One region of the Sphingomonas sp. AAP5 genome, then DNA from elsewhere that is predicted to be linked to it. Evidence: riboswitches for the same ligand, from Rfam matches in the RefSeq annotation. Region 1 holds a riboswitch; the other holds the start of a gene.
The links. A riboswitch is a leader RNA that binds a small molecule or an ion and turns the genes downstream of it on or off. The one in region 1 is predicted to bind thiamine pyrophosphate.
Positions count from the first base shown of each region.

Region 2: it holds a riboswitch for thiamine pyrophosphate, as region 1 does, so the genes downstream of both, thiC (phosphomethylpyrimidine synthase ThiC) here and E2E30_RS10270 (TonB-dependent receptor) in region 1, are expected to answer to the same signal.

Region 1 is NZ_CP037913.1:2,224,593-2,230,532, forward strand. It holds gene E2E30_RS10270 (TonB-dependent receptor) at 1-1,730, opposite strand, end outside; TPP riboswitch at 1,761-1,870, opposite strand; gene E2E30_RS10275 (RluA family pseudouridine synthase) at 1,903-2,595, opposite strand; gene E2E30_RS10280 (M15 family metallopeptidase) at 2,666-3,469, shown strand; gene wrbA (NAD(P)H:quinone oxidoreductase) at 3,459-4,061, opposite strand; gene E2E30_RS10290 (pirin family protein) at 4,200-4,898, opposite strand; gene E2E30_RS10295 (LysR family transcriptional regulator) at 5,024-5,929, shown strand; gene E2E30_RS10300 (AI-2E family transporter) at 5,926-5,940, shown strand, end outside.
Region 2 is NZ_CP037913.1:3,354,311-3,360,250, reverse strand. It holds gene E2E30_RS15530 (sterol desaturase family protein) at 1-186, shown strand, start outside; gene E2E30_RS15525 (DUF2141 domain-containing protein) at 110-547, shown strand; gene E2E30_RS15520 (MipA/OmpV family protein) at 618-1,493, shown strand; gene E2E30_RS15515 (ferritin-like domain-containing protein) at 1,683-2,708, shown strand; gene E2E30_RS15510 (ferritin-like domain-containing protein) at 2,765-3,805, shown strand; TPP riboswitch at 3,836-3,946, shown strand; gene thiC (phosphomethylpyrimidine synthase ThiC) at 3,987-5,903, shown strand.

The DNA.
Region 1 (5,940 bases):
GCGAGCTGGCGATTGCGGAAATGGTAATGGAAGGCGGTCACCGACGCCGACAGGCTCGGCCCGATGTAGCGATAGCCGAGCTCCTGCGAGACCGAATATTCGTTCTTGAGCGCGTTCGTCCCCTGCGTGCTCAGCACACCGCCGTAATAGCTGTTGTAGAGCGTGAATTCGTTGGGGCCGCGGAAGTTGGTGGTGACGTTGGCGAACAGCTGCTGCCGGTCGTCGAGTTGATAATGGATCGCCGCGCGCGGCAGTGCGGCAAAACTGTCGCGGCGCACCGCCGATTGCGGACCAGGCAAATAATTGCGCCCATTGCGGAGCAGATCGACGCCCTTGAACCCGACGTCGATGGTCAGCCGCGGGGTGAGCGTAATGCTGTCGGCGAGGAAGAAACCCTTGGTCACCGTGAGCGTGCGCTGATCCTCATACGCCAGCAAGCGACCGTCGGCAGTGCGGATCGCCGTATCCTGATAGCCCCACGGATCGACCGGGCGCCCGTCCGCACGCACCGCGCCATAGGTCTGCAGCACGCGGTCCTTGCCGTAATCGAACCACAGGCCAGCCGTGATCCGGTGCGCTCCGGCGGCCAGCGTGAGCTTGGCGACGGTGCCGCCGCGGAACTGGTCGCCGGTATAGTTACCGAGCACGGTCGCCGTGCCGTCGACCGCGCCGGGCAGCGCGACCGGCCCCAGCGCCTCGGTGCCGAGGTAATTGCCCGTGGTCGAGAGCGCCGTGCCGTAGGGCGAATTGCCGTAGCCGAACTGGAGATAGCTCGTCGTGTCGAGCGTCAGCCGATCATTGAGCACCAGATGCAGCGGTGCCGCGAGATAGACGTTGCGGAACGGCGCGCGGTGAAGCCGCCAGTAATTGGTGTTCCCGGCGCTATAGCTGCGGTCGTAATTGAACCCCCGCCCCTCAGCCTTCCAGTCGGCGAGCGTCGGGCTGGGATAGGTCGAGGAATTGGCATCGTTGAACGACACGGCGAGGCTCGCGCGGTTGCCGTTGCCCCATTCGTTGAGCAGCTTGGCGTCGACATGCTGGCGCGTGTCGAACCCCGCCCCGCGCCAATTGTCGGCGCGGATGTTGGAGTAGGACACGAACGCCTTGAGCCCGGTCCGGCCGATCGTGCCGGTATCGACCCGCACGAAGGCGCGCCGCGCGGCGTACGATCCGAGCGAGAGATTGACGAGCGCCTGCGGGCTCGCCTTGGGATCGTCGAGCGTGAGCGACAGCAGCCCCCCCGCCCCGCCGACGGTCGGCGAGTCGAGATCGACCGCGCCTTGCGCGAGCGTGATCTGCTTGAGATTCTCGGCATCGGCGAATTGCGCCGGATAGGCGTAATAATAGCCGATGTCGTTCTGCGGCGCGCCTTCGAGCAGCACGCCGATCTCGTCCTGCCCGAGCCCGCGCAGCGTCAGGCTCGAGCTGGTCGACAGGCCGTAGGGGTCGCTCGACGAGACGTTCGCGCCGGGCAGCAGGCCGATGAGTTGGAACGCGTTGAGCGTGGGCGCTTGCTTGGTGATGAAATCGGCCGAGATCGCGCTTTGCGCCTTGGGCGCGTGCTGGTCGGGCAGCAGGCCTTCGGGATCGGGATGGCCGGTGACGACGATATCGCCGGGCGGGTCCTTGTCCTCGGCGAACGCCGGGACCGCGAGCACCGCGCTCGACAGCAGCGCGAAGCCGAGCGCGCCGCGCGCGATGCCGTCGGTCGTGGAAAGCCTGCGTGTCATCCGTCGTCACTCCTACACGGAGGGGTAACGGAGTCTGCCGCCAGCCCTCCCTACGCCGGTATCAACCGGATCAGGTTCAGCGGGTCGTGGGCTGCAGCCCACCTCTCAGCCGCGCATTAGCGGCCCCCCGGGGAGCGCGGGGCTTAGTCGGTCAGGTCACGCGAGGAAAGCGCTATTGCGCGGGCGCGGCATCAGCTTCGGTAAATCCCGCCGCGATGAAGCGCTCGGGGAGCGGCGCCTTGGCGATGATCGGCTCCTTGCCCGCCCGTGGCACCATCAGTTCGGCGGCGTGGAGCAGCGTTGCGGCGCCGTTCGCCTTGGTCCCGTTGCCGTAGATCGGATCGCCGACCACCGCCGCGCCGAGCGCCTCGGCGGCATGGACGCGGATCTGGTGCGTTCGGCCGGTCTCGGGGATGAACTCGACGAAGCTGCGCCCGTCCTTGATCGACAGCACGCGCCACGCGGTCCGCGATGCCTTGCTGCCCTTGGCGCCGAGCGGATCGCCGACCATCCGCCAGCCGGTCTCTTCGGTGCTGACCTTCGCAAGCGCGAGATCGATCAGCCCGCTTTCACCCTCGACCACACCCTCGAGCACCGCGAGATAGCGCTTGCGCACGAGACCCTGCTCGAACGCCTGTTGCAGCCGCGCGTGCGCCTTGGGATTGCGCGACAGCAGCAGGCAGCCCGACGTGTCGCGATCGAGCCGATGCACCGGCACCGGCCAGCGCTTGAAGGCGAAGGTCAGCCCGTCGAGATGGTTTTCGAGGGAGAGCGACCCATCGCGCGGACGATCGACCGGGAGACCGGCGGGCTTGTCGATGACAAGCGCCTCGCCGTCGAGGAAAAGAACATGATTGGCTAGCATCCCACCCCCTTGCCACCGCAAGCGCCGACATGCCAGAGCCCGCGCCGTGCGAGCGATGCGAACTTGGGCGATGGGGATCGCGTTCGCGCCGTGGGCGGCTTCCCCCACGCTCGCCCAAACGGCTGTTCCGGCGGGCCTTTATCCCGGCGACCTCCCCGCTGCGATGGCCGACGGACGCATGCTTGGCCACCTGCCCTATCCTGAAGTCGCAATCGGCGATCTGGTTGCGGCGCCGCCCGGTTTCGCGGTCGGCCAGCCTTGCGTGATCAATCGCGATGCCGCGCCCGACCTTGCGCGGATGCTGACCGCCGCCGCGCTGACGCCCAGCGTAGGCAAGACGCTCCGCGGCCTGTCGTGCTTCCGCTCGATTGCGCACCAGCGCGCGGTCTTTTGCCACAATCGCCGACGCGGCCATTGCGGCGACCCGGCGATGCGCGCGCTGACGGTCGCGCCGCCGGGGTTCAGCGAGCACGCAACGGGCTATGCGATCGACTTCGCGATCCGGCCGTCGGCGGGATGCGCCGATGTCGACAGCTGCATCGCGACGACTCCCGCCGGTCGCTGGTTGATCAGCCACGCGCCCGACTTCGGTTTCGAACTGTCGTTCCCGATCGGCAATGCGCAAGGCGTCACGTGGGAGCCGTGGCATTGGCGCTGGGTCGGCGCCAATCTGAAGGTGCCTGGCGCGACGCGCGCGCGCCTGGCGGTCGGCCGCGCGCGCGCGAGCTACCCGGCGAGCCCGCGGGTGACCGACATATCCGACCTCTGGCTCAAGCCACCGTCGGTGCCGCCACCCGTCATGCTCCCGCAATTGCTGCCGCCGCCGATCATCGCTCCGGTCGAGCGGCGGAGGCGCAAATGGTTCAGGCTTTGAGCTTGGCCGCCGTCTCGGCGATGCGCTTGCCCTGATAGCGCGCGCCGGCGAGCTCTTCGGCATGCGGCTGGCGGCTGCCGTCACCATCGGCGATCGTCGATGCGCCATACGGCGTGCCGCCGACCACTTCCTTGACGCCGGTCATGCCCTGGAAGCCGTAGTCGAGGCCAACGATCGTCATGCCGTGATGCATCAGGTTCGTGATGATCGAGAACAGCGTCGTCTCCTGCCCGCCATGCTGGCTCGCGGTCGAGGTGAACGCACCGCCGACCTTGCCGATCAGCTTGCCGCCGAACCACAGCCCGCCGGTGGTATCCCAGAACGACGCCATCTGGCTCGGCATGCGACCAAAGCGCGTCGGTGCGCCGACGATGATCGCGTCATAGTCAGCGAGCGCGTCGGGGCCGGAGATCACTTCGTGCGCGGTATCGGTCTTGAAGTGCGCCGCTTCGATCACCGCTTGCGGCGCAGTTTCGGCGACGCGGCGGATGTCGACCTCGGCACCACCGGCGCGCGCGCCTTCGGCGACGGCGTCGGCCATCTGCTCGATATGGCCGTAGGACGAGTAATACAGCACGAGAACTTTGGTCATCGGATAGTCCTTCTTCTGCTAGCTCCCCTCCCGCTTGCGGGAGGGGTTGGGGGAGGGAAGTCTGACACGGAGAGGTTAGCGCCCGAGGCACGCCCCTCCCCTAACCCCTCCCGCTAGCGGGAGGGGGATACGCGTACGCTACTGGCTGTCGACGAGCACCAACTCGGAATCCTCGAGCGCGGTGATCGTCACGGTCTGCCCGCCATCCATCGCCGCGCCATCGCGCGCCTTGAAGGTCTGGCCGTCAATCTCGACCGATCCCGTCGCGGGCACGAGATACGCGTGCCGCCCGGGGCCGACTTCGTGCGTGATCGTCTCGCCAGCCCGCACGAGTGCTGCGAGCACGCGCGCCTCGGCACGGATCGGCAGCGCATCGGTGTCTTCGGCAAAGCCGCTCGCCAGCGTCACGAACTGCCCCGAACGATCGTCCTTCGGGAAAGGCTTTGCGCCCCAGCTCGGCGATCCGCCCTTGCGGCTCGGCTCGATCCAGATCTGAAAGATCGTCGTCTGCTCGGGCTCGAGATTGTATTCGGCATGGCGCACGCCGGTCCCGGCGCTCATCACCTGGACGTCACCCGCCCCGGTGCGGCCTTCATTGCCCATCGAATCCTTGTGCGTGATCGCGCCCTTGCGGACATAGGTGACGATTTCCATGTCGCGATGCGGATGCGGCGGGAAGCCGCTGTTGGCGGCGATCTCGTCGTCGTTCCACACGCGGATCGCGCCCCAGCCCATGCGGGCGGGCTCGTAATAATTGGCGAAGGAAAAATGGTGGCGGGCGTTGAGCCAGCCATGCTCGGCATGGCCGAGGCTCTCGAACGAACGTCTCTCGATCATTGCGGATCTCCCGAAGGAATTGCGTTGGCACCAAGATAGGCGTTTGGATTGCGCGGTAAATGGAAACACTGGAAACCGATCGTTTCGACATGTAAGGAAACGCGTCGCCTGGAGCCTTGTACCAAATGCGTCTTCCCGATCTCGAAGCCTGGGCGATTTTCGCCAGTGTGGTCGAACACCGCTCCTTCAGTGGAGCCGCCGATTCGATCGGCGTTTCGAAGGCGACGGTGTCGAAAGCGGTGACGCGGCTCGAGGCGCATCTCGGGCAATCGCTGTTCCACCGCACGTCGCGCCGGCTGACCTTGACCGAGACCGGCAAGGGCCTGGCGGAACATGCCGCCCGGATTCTCGCCGAGGCGATCGCCGCCGAGGAAGCCGCGCACGATGCCGCGACGACCCCGACCGGGCTGGTACGGTTGAGCGCACCGATGACGCTCGGCCTCGCGATCGTCGCGCCGCTCGTCGCCGAGTTCCTGCTGCTCCATCCCGGCATCGAGATCGAACTGATCCTGTCCGACGCCAAGGTCGATATCGTTGCCGAGGGGTTCGATATCGCGCTGCGGATCGCCGACCTGCCCGACAGTTCGCTGCGCGCGCGTCGGCTTGGGCCGATCGCCATCCATATAGTCGGCTCGCCTGAGTATTTCGCGCGAGAGGGCCGACCGACCCATCCCGCGCAACTCGGCGAACATGCCTGTTTCGGCTATACCAACGTCACCGGACCGTGGCGCTTCTTCGGCCCTGGTGGTGCAGAAGCTGCCGTGCGGCCCAGAGGCCCGCTATCGGCGAACAGCGGCGACGCACTGCTCCCGGCGCTCCGCGCTGGACTCGGCATCGGCTTGCTTCCCGACTTCATTGTCGGTCCCGACCTTGCCTCGGGGAAGCTCGAGGTCGTGCTCGCCGACTGGCACGGACCGCCGATCGCGCTGCACCTAGTGACCCCGCCAAGTGCGCTGCGGCCCGCGCGCGTCGAGGCGCTGATGGACTTTTTGACGGAGAAAGTTCGCAACCCTTGCGTTCGCGAAGGGTGAAGCGCCTTGCC
Region 2 (5,940 bases), 1.1 Mb from region 1:
CATCACCAACGGCACCACGATCTCTATCGAGGAAATTATGGTCTCTATTTCCGTTTCTGGGATCGGCTCTGCGGCACCGACAAAGGTGTCGGCGATTTTGTCAAAGCGCATGCGCAGGCTCGCGTGCGTCGGCGGCGCGTCGGCGGTAGTGTTGCTGGCGCTGCCGGGGGCGGTGGCAACGAGTGACCTGTCGGTCGATCTCACCAATCTGCGGTCGCACAAGGGATCGGTCCGCGTCTGCCTGACTGCCGACCCGCAGAACTTCCCCGCGTGCATCGACGATGCGCAGGCCGTGACGCGCTCCATACCCGCGACAGCCGGCAGCTTGCGCTTCGATGGGCTGGCGCACGGCGATTACGCCGTCGCGGTGATCCATGACGAGAACAACAACCGCAAGCTCGACACCTTCGCCGGAATTCCGCGCGAAGGCTTTGGTTTTTCTCGCAATCCGGCAGTGAGCTTTGGCCCACCGCGCTTTGCTGCGGCCCGCTTCACGCTGACAGGTGATGCAGATCGGCAACAGATCAAAATGCGTTATCTGCTCTAGTCTACATTTTCGGACCCAAAGCGTTGCGCGAGCGTTACGGCCCCAAATCCTTAGATTCTGGAGCTACCCCGTGATCGATCGTCGCCTTCTTCTGTCCGCCGCCACCCTGCTGATCGCCAGTGCCGCCCCGGCGTTTGCGCAAAGCGCGCCGCCCGCCCCGGCGGACAACGACCAGATCGCCGCCGACTTCAACAAGGATTCGGTCACGGTCGGCATCGGTGGCGCCTACCTTCCCGATTATGACGGCTCGAACGAGTATCGCTTCGTGCCGGCACCCGCCGCGATCGGCTCGGTCAAGGGCTTCAACTTCTCGGTGATCGGCAACCGTGCCAGCATCGATCTGATCCCGAACCGCCCGGGCCAGTCGATCGATCTGCAATTCGGTCCGATCGGCGTGATCAATTTCGACCGCTCGAGCATCAAGAACATCGACGACGTCCGCGTCCGCGCACTCGGCAAGCGCAGCACCGCGCTCGAGCTCGGTGGCTATATCGGCATCGGCAAGACCGGCGTGATCACCAGCCCGTATGACAAGATCTCGGTGTCGGTCAGCTATCGCAAGGGCGTGACCGGCGCGCACAATAGCGGGATCTGGCAGCCGAGCTTCACCTATCTGACGCCACTCAGCCGCAAGGCCGCGGTCGGCATCCTCGCCTCGGCACAGCATGTCGGGCAGGGCTATGCCGACACCTATTTCAGCATCACGCCGACGCAGAGCCTCGCGAGCGGCCTTCCGACGTACGCGGCACGCTCGGGCTGGAAGAACTATTCGGTGGGCGGTTTCGCGACCTATTCGCTGACCGGCAATTTGCTCCACGGCGTCAAGGTCGTCGCCGGCGGTACCTATTCGCGGTCGCTGGGGGACTTCTCCTACGCCCCGATCGTTCGCATCGCCGGCTCGCCCAACCAGTGGCTGGGCGCCGTCGGGCTCGCTTACACTTTCTAACCCCGGCGCAATTCAGCGCAGGTTCAGGACCCGTCGTGGAACACAACTCGTGATTCCACGGCGGGTTTTCGTTTGCGCGCGGATCGTCGGGAATGGCCGACGCTCCAGCTATTCGGGTCTTGCGCCGTCGCGCGCGAGGTGCCACGCCAGCGCCGCACTATAGCGTTTCCAGCAAAAGGGTTCGCCCCAATGACCGACACCGAAGACCAGCTGATCGAGCGCCTCGAAGCCCGCGCCGACCGTCGGAATGAGCGCCGCGAATTCTTCCGCACAGCCCTTGGAGCCGGTGCCGTCGCCGCAGTCGGCGCCGCCGCCGTCGCGGTCGGGACCAGCGCATCGGCGCAAGCGACGTCGGAAACCGACATCCTCAATTTCGCGCTCAACCTCGAATATCTCGAGGCGCAATTCTATTCCTACGCCGTCTTCGGTACGGGCTTGCCCAACAGCCAGCTCACCCCGGGCAGCGCCAGCACGACGACGCAGGGAACGGTCACGGGTGGCCGCCAGGTCAGCTTCAGCGATCCGCTCGTCGCGCAATATGCGCGCGAGATCGCCGGTGACGAAACGCAGCACGTCGCCTTCCTTCGCAGCCAGCTCGGCACCGTCGCCGTCGCGCAGCCCGCGATCGACATCGGCAGCACCGCCACGAGCGCCTTCACGGTCGCTGCGCGCGCCGCCGGCCTCGCGACCAATGCAAGCGGCGCGGTCGACAACGTCAACGGCACTTTCGACCCTTACGCCAACGACCAGAACTTCCTGCTTGCCGCCTTCCTGTTCGAAGATGTCGGCGTCACCGCCTATAAGGGCGCGGCCTCGCTGCTGACGACCAAGGCCTATATCGACGCGGCGGCAGGCATCCTCGCCGCGGAGGCCTATCATGCCTCGATCATCCGCACCGTGCTGTACAGCAAGGGCCTGGCGACGCCGTCGCTGCGCACTGCGGCGGGCGCGATCTCCGACGTTCGCGACAAGCTCGACGGGACCTCGGACGACGATCAGGGCATTGCCTCGGCAGTCGTCGCGAACAGCCAGTTCGCCGCGCTCAACGGCCTGACGGCATCGAACATAGTCCCCACCGGGCTCGACGGCATCGCCTATGGCCGCTCGACCGGGAACGTGCTCAATATCGTCTACCTCAACAGTCTGGCTGTCGCGAAGGGGGGCTTCTTCCCCAATGGGCTCAATGGCACCATCGTGACCAGCACCGCGAATTGAGCCGCCCGATACCTTTAGCCTGACGCCTTCCAGCTTGCCCGAACGGGAGTTCCCCAGTGATCGATAGCGACATCCTCTTGCAGGTTCTCGACGCCGGCGAACGCCGCCGCGCCGAGCGCCGTAATTTCCTGCGCAGCGCGGGCGTCGCCTCGCTCGCCGTTGGCGGCGCATCGCTGCTGTCGGCCTGCGGCGGCAGCGGCTCGACGAGCACCGATCCAGGCGCGACGGCAACCGCAACGCCGACGCCGAGCCCGAGCTCGACCAGCACGCTGCAGGACCAGGACACGCTCAACTTTGCGCTCAACCTCGAATATCTCGAAGCGCAGTTCTACAGCTATGCCGTCACTGGCGCAGGGCTACCCAATGCGTTGATCGCCAAGGGCGATGGCAACCAGACCGTCCAGGGCACCGTGACGGGCGGCCGCAAGGTCACTTTCACCGATCCGATCGTCCAGCAATATGCGGTCGAGATCGCCGCCGACGAAGTCGCCCATGTCGCCTTCCTGCGTTCGGCACTCGGCGCGGCCGCGGTTGCGATGCCGTCGATCAACATCGATGGCGGCGCCAATGGCGCCTTCTCGGCCGCCGCGCGCGCAGCCGGGATCGCAACCACCAATGGCGTCGTCGATCGCGTCAACGGCACCTTCGACCCTTACGCCAGCGACGAAAACTTCCTGCTCGGTGCGTTCATCTTCGAAGATGTCGGCGTGACCGCATACAAGGGCGCTGCGCAGACGATCAACACGACATTGCTGCTCGATGCCGCTGCGGGCATCCTCGCGACCGAGGCGTACCACGCCGGCCTGATCCGGACCGTGCTCTATTCGAAGGGCCTCGCCACCCCGAGCCTGCGCGTCAGTGCCGGGCTGATCAGCGACGCGCGCGATAGCCTCGATGGCACGAGTGACATCGATCAGGGCATTACCGGCACCGCGACGACCTCTAACCTCGTTCCGGTCGATGCCAACGGCCTCGTCTACGGCCGTACCGCGGGCCAGGTGCTCAACGTTGTCTATCTCAACAAGAACGCCGTGGTCGGCGGGGGCTTCTTCCCCAACGGCCTCAACGGCAACATCCGCACCAGCGCCGCAAACTAGTTGCACGCGGCGCGCGAGCGCCTAGACTGACGCCATTCCCCGGGGGGCTGCTGATCGGCGGCTGAGAGGGGGGCACGAGCCCCCGACCCGCATCAACCTGATCCCGTTAATACGGGCGTAGGGAGGGAGCGGTGACCGCCCGGAAACCGTCTTTGCTCCTTGCGATTTTGGAGCGAAGAGCATGGCAGATATTCCCGCGCGTACCGAAATCGGCGTGACGACTGGCCCGATCCGTGGCTCGCGCAAGATCTACGTGCCCTCGGCAGCGATTCCAGGGCCAGGCGTCGCGATGCGCGAGATCCTCCTCGAACCATCGTGTGGCGAGCCGCCCTTGCGCGTTTACGACACGTCGGGGCCCTATACCGACCCCAAAGCGCGGATCGATATCCACGTCGGCTTGCCGACGCTGCGGCGCGACTGGATCCTCGCGCGCGGCGACGTCGAGGAATACACTGCGCGCGAAATTCGTCCCGAAGACAATGGCTTGACCGGCCCCGATCGTTCGGCTGGCGTACCGCAATATCCCAATGTCGTTAAACGCCCGCTGCGCGCCAAGCCCGGCGCCAATGTCAGCCAGATGCACTATGCGCGACGCGGCATCATCACCCCCGAGATGGAATACGTCGCGATCCGCGAAAATCTCGGGCGCGCTGCCGCCAAGGAAAAGCTGATCCGCGACGGCCAGGACTTCGGCGCATCGATCCCGGATTACGTGACGCCCGAATTCGTCCGCGATGAAATCGCGCGGGGGCGGGCGATCATCCCCAACAACATCAACCATCCCGAATCCGAACCGATGGCGATCGGGCGCAACTTTCTGGTCAAGATCAACGCCAATATCGGCAACTCCGCCGTTGCGAGCAACGTCGCGGCCGAGGTCGACAAGATGGTCTGGTCGATCCGCTGGGGGGCCGACACGGTGATGGACCTCTCGACCGGTCGCCACATCCACGACACGCGCGAATGGATCCTGCGCAACAGCCCCGTGCCGATCGGCACCGTCCCGATCTATCAAGCGCTCGAAAAGGTCGGCGGCGTTGCCGAGGACCTCACCTGGGACATCTTCCGCGACACGCTGATCGAACAGGCCGAGCAGGGCGTCGATTACTTCACGATCCATGCCGGCGTGCGGCTTGCCTATATCCCGATGACCGCGAAGCGCGTTACCGGGATCGTCTCGCGCGGGGGCTCGATCATGGCGAAATGGTGCCTCGCGCACCACAAGGAGAGCTTCCTCTACGAGCGCTTCGACGAGATCACCGAGATCATGAAGGCGTATGACATCGCCTACTCACTCGGCGACGGCATGCGCCCCGGCTCGATCGCCGACGCCAACGACGAAGCGCAGTTCAGCGAGCTCTACACGCTCGGCGAACTCACCCACCGCGCCTGGAAGAGCGACGTCCAAGTGATGATCGAAGGCCCCGGCCATGTGCCGATGCACAAGATCAAAGAGAATATGAAAAAGCAGCTCGAAGTGTGCGGCGAGGCGCCCTTCTATACGCTAGGGCCGCTCACCACCGATATCGCGCCGGGCTACGACCATATCACCAGCGGGATCGGCGCGGCGATGATCGGGTGGTATGGCACCGCGATGCTCTGCTACGTCACGCCGAAGGAGCATCTCGGGCTCCCCGATCGTGATGACGTCAAGGTCGGCGTGGTGACCTACAAGGTTGCCGCGCACGCCGCCGATCTCGCCAAGGGCCATCCCGCCGCCAAGATGCGCGACGATGCGGTCAGCCGCGCGCGCTTCGAATTCCGCTGGCGCGACCAGTTCAACCTGTCGCTCGATCCCGATACGGCCGAGCTCTACCACGACGAGACGCTCCCCGCGGAGGGTGCAAAGACCGCGCATTTCTGTTCGATGTGCGGGCCGAAATTCTGCTCGATGAAGATCACGCAGGAAGTGCGAGATTTTGCGGCGAAGCAGAACCAGCCGGCGGACGGCTTCCTCGCCGCAACGCCGCCGGTCGATGCGGCCGACGCCGACCGCGCCGCTTTCGCACGCGGTGCGCAGGCCGAGGCGGGCATGGCCGAGATGAGCGCCACGTTCAAAGCGAAGGGCAGCGAGCTCTATCTGCCTACGACCGAGTGACCTGCCGGTCCGGCGGACGCCCGAAGCGTCCGCCGGC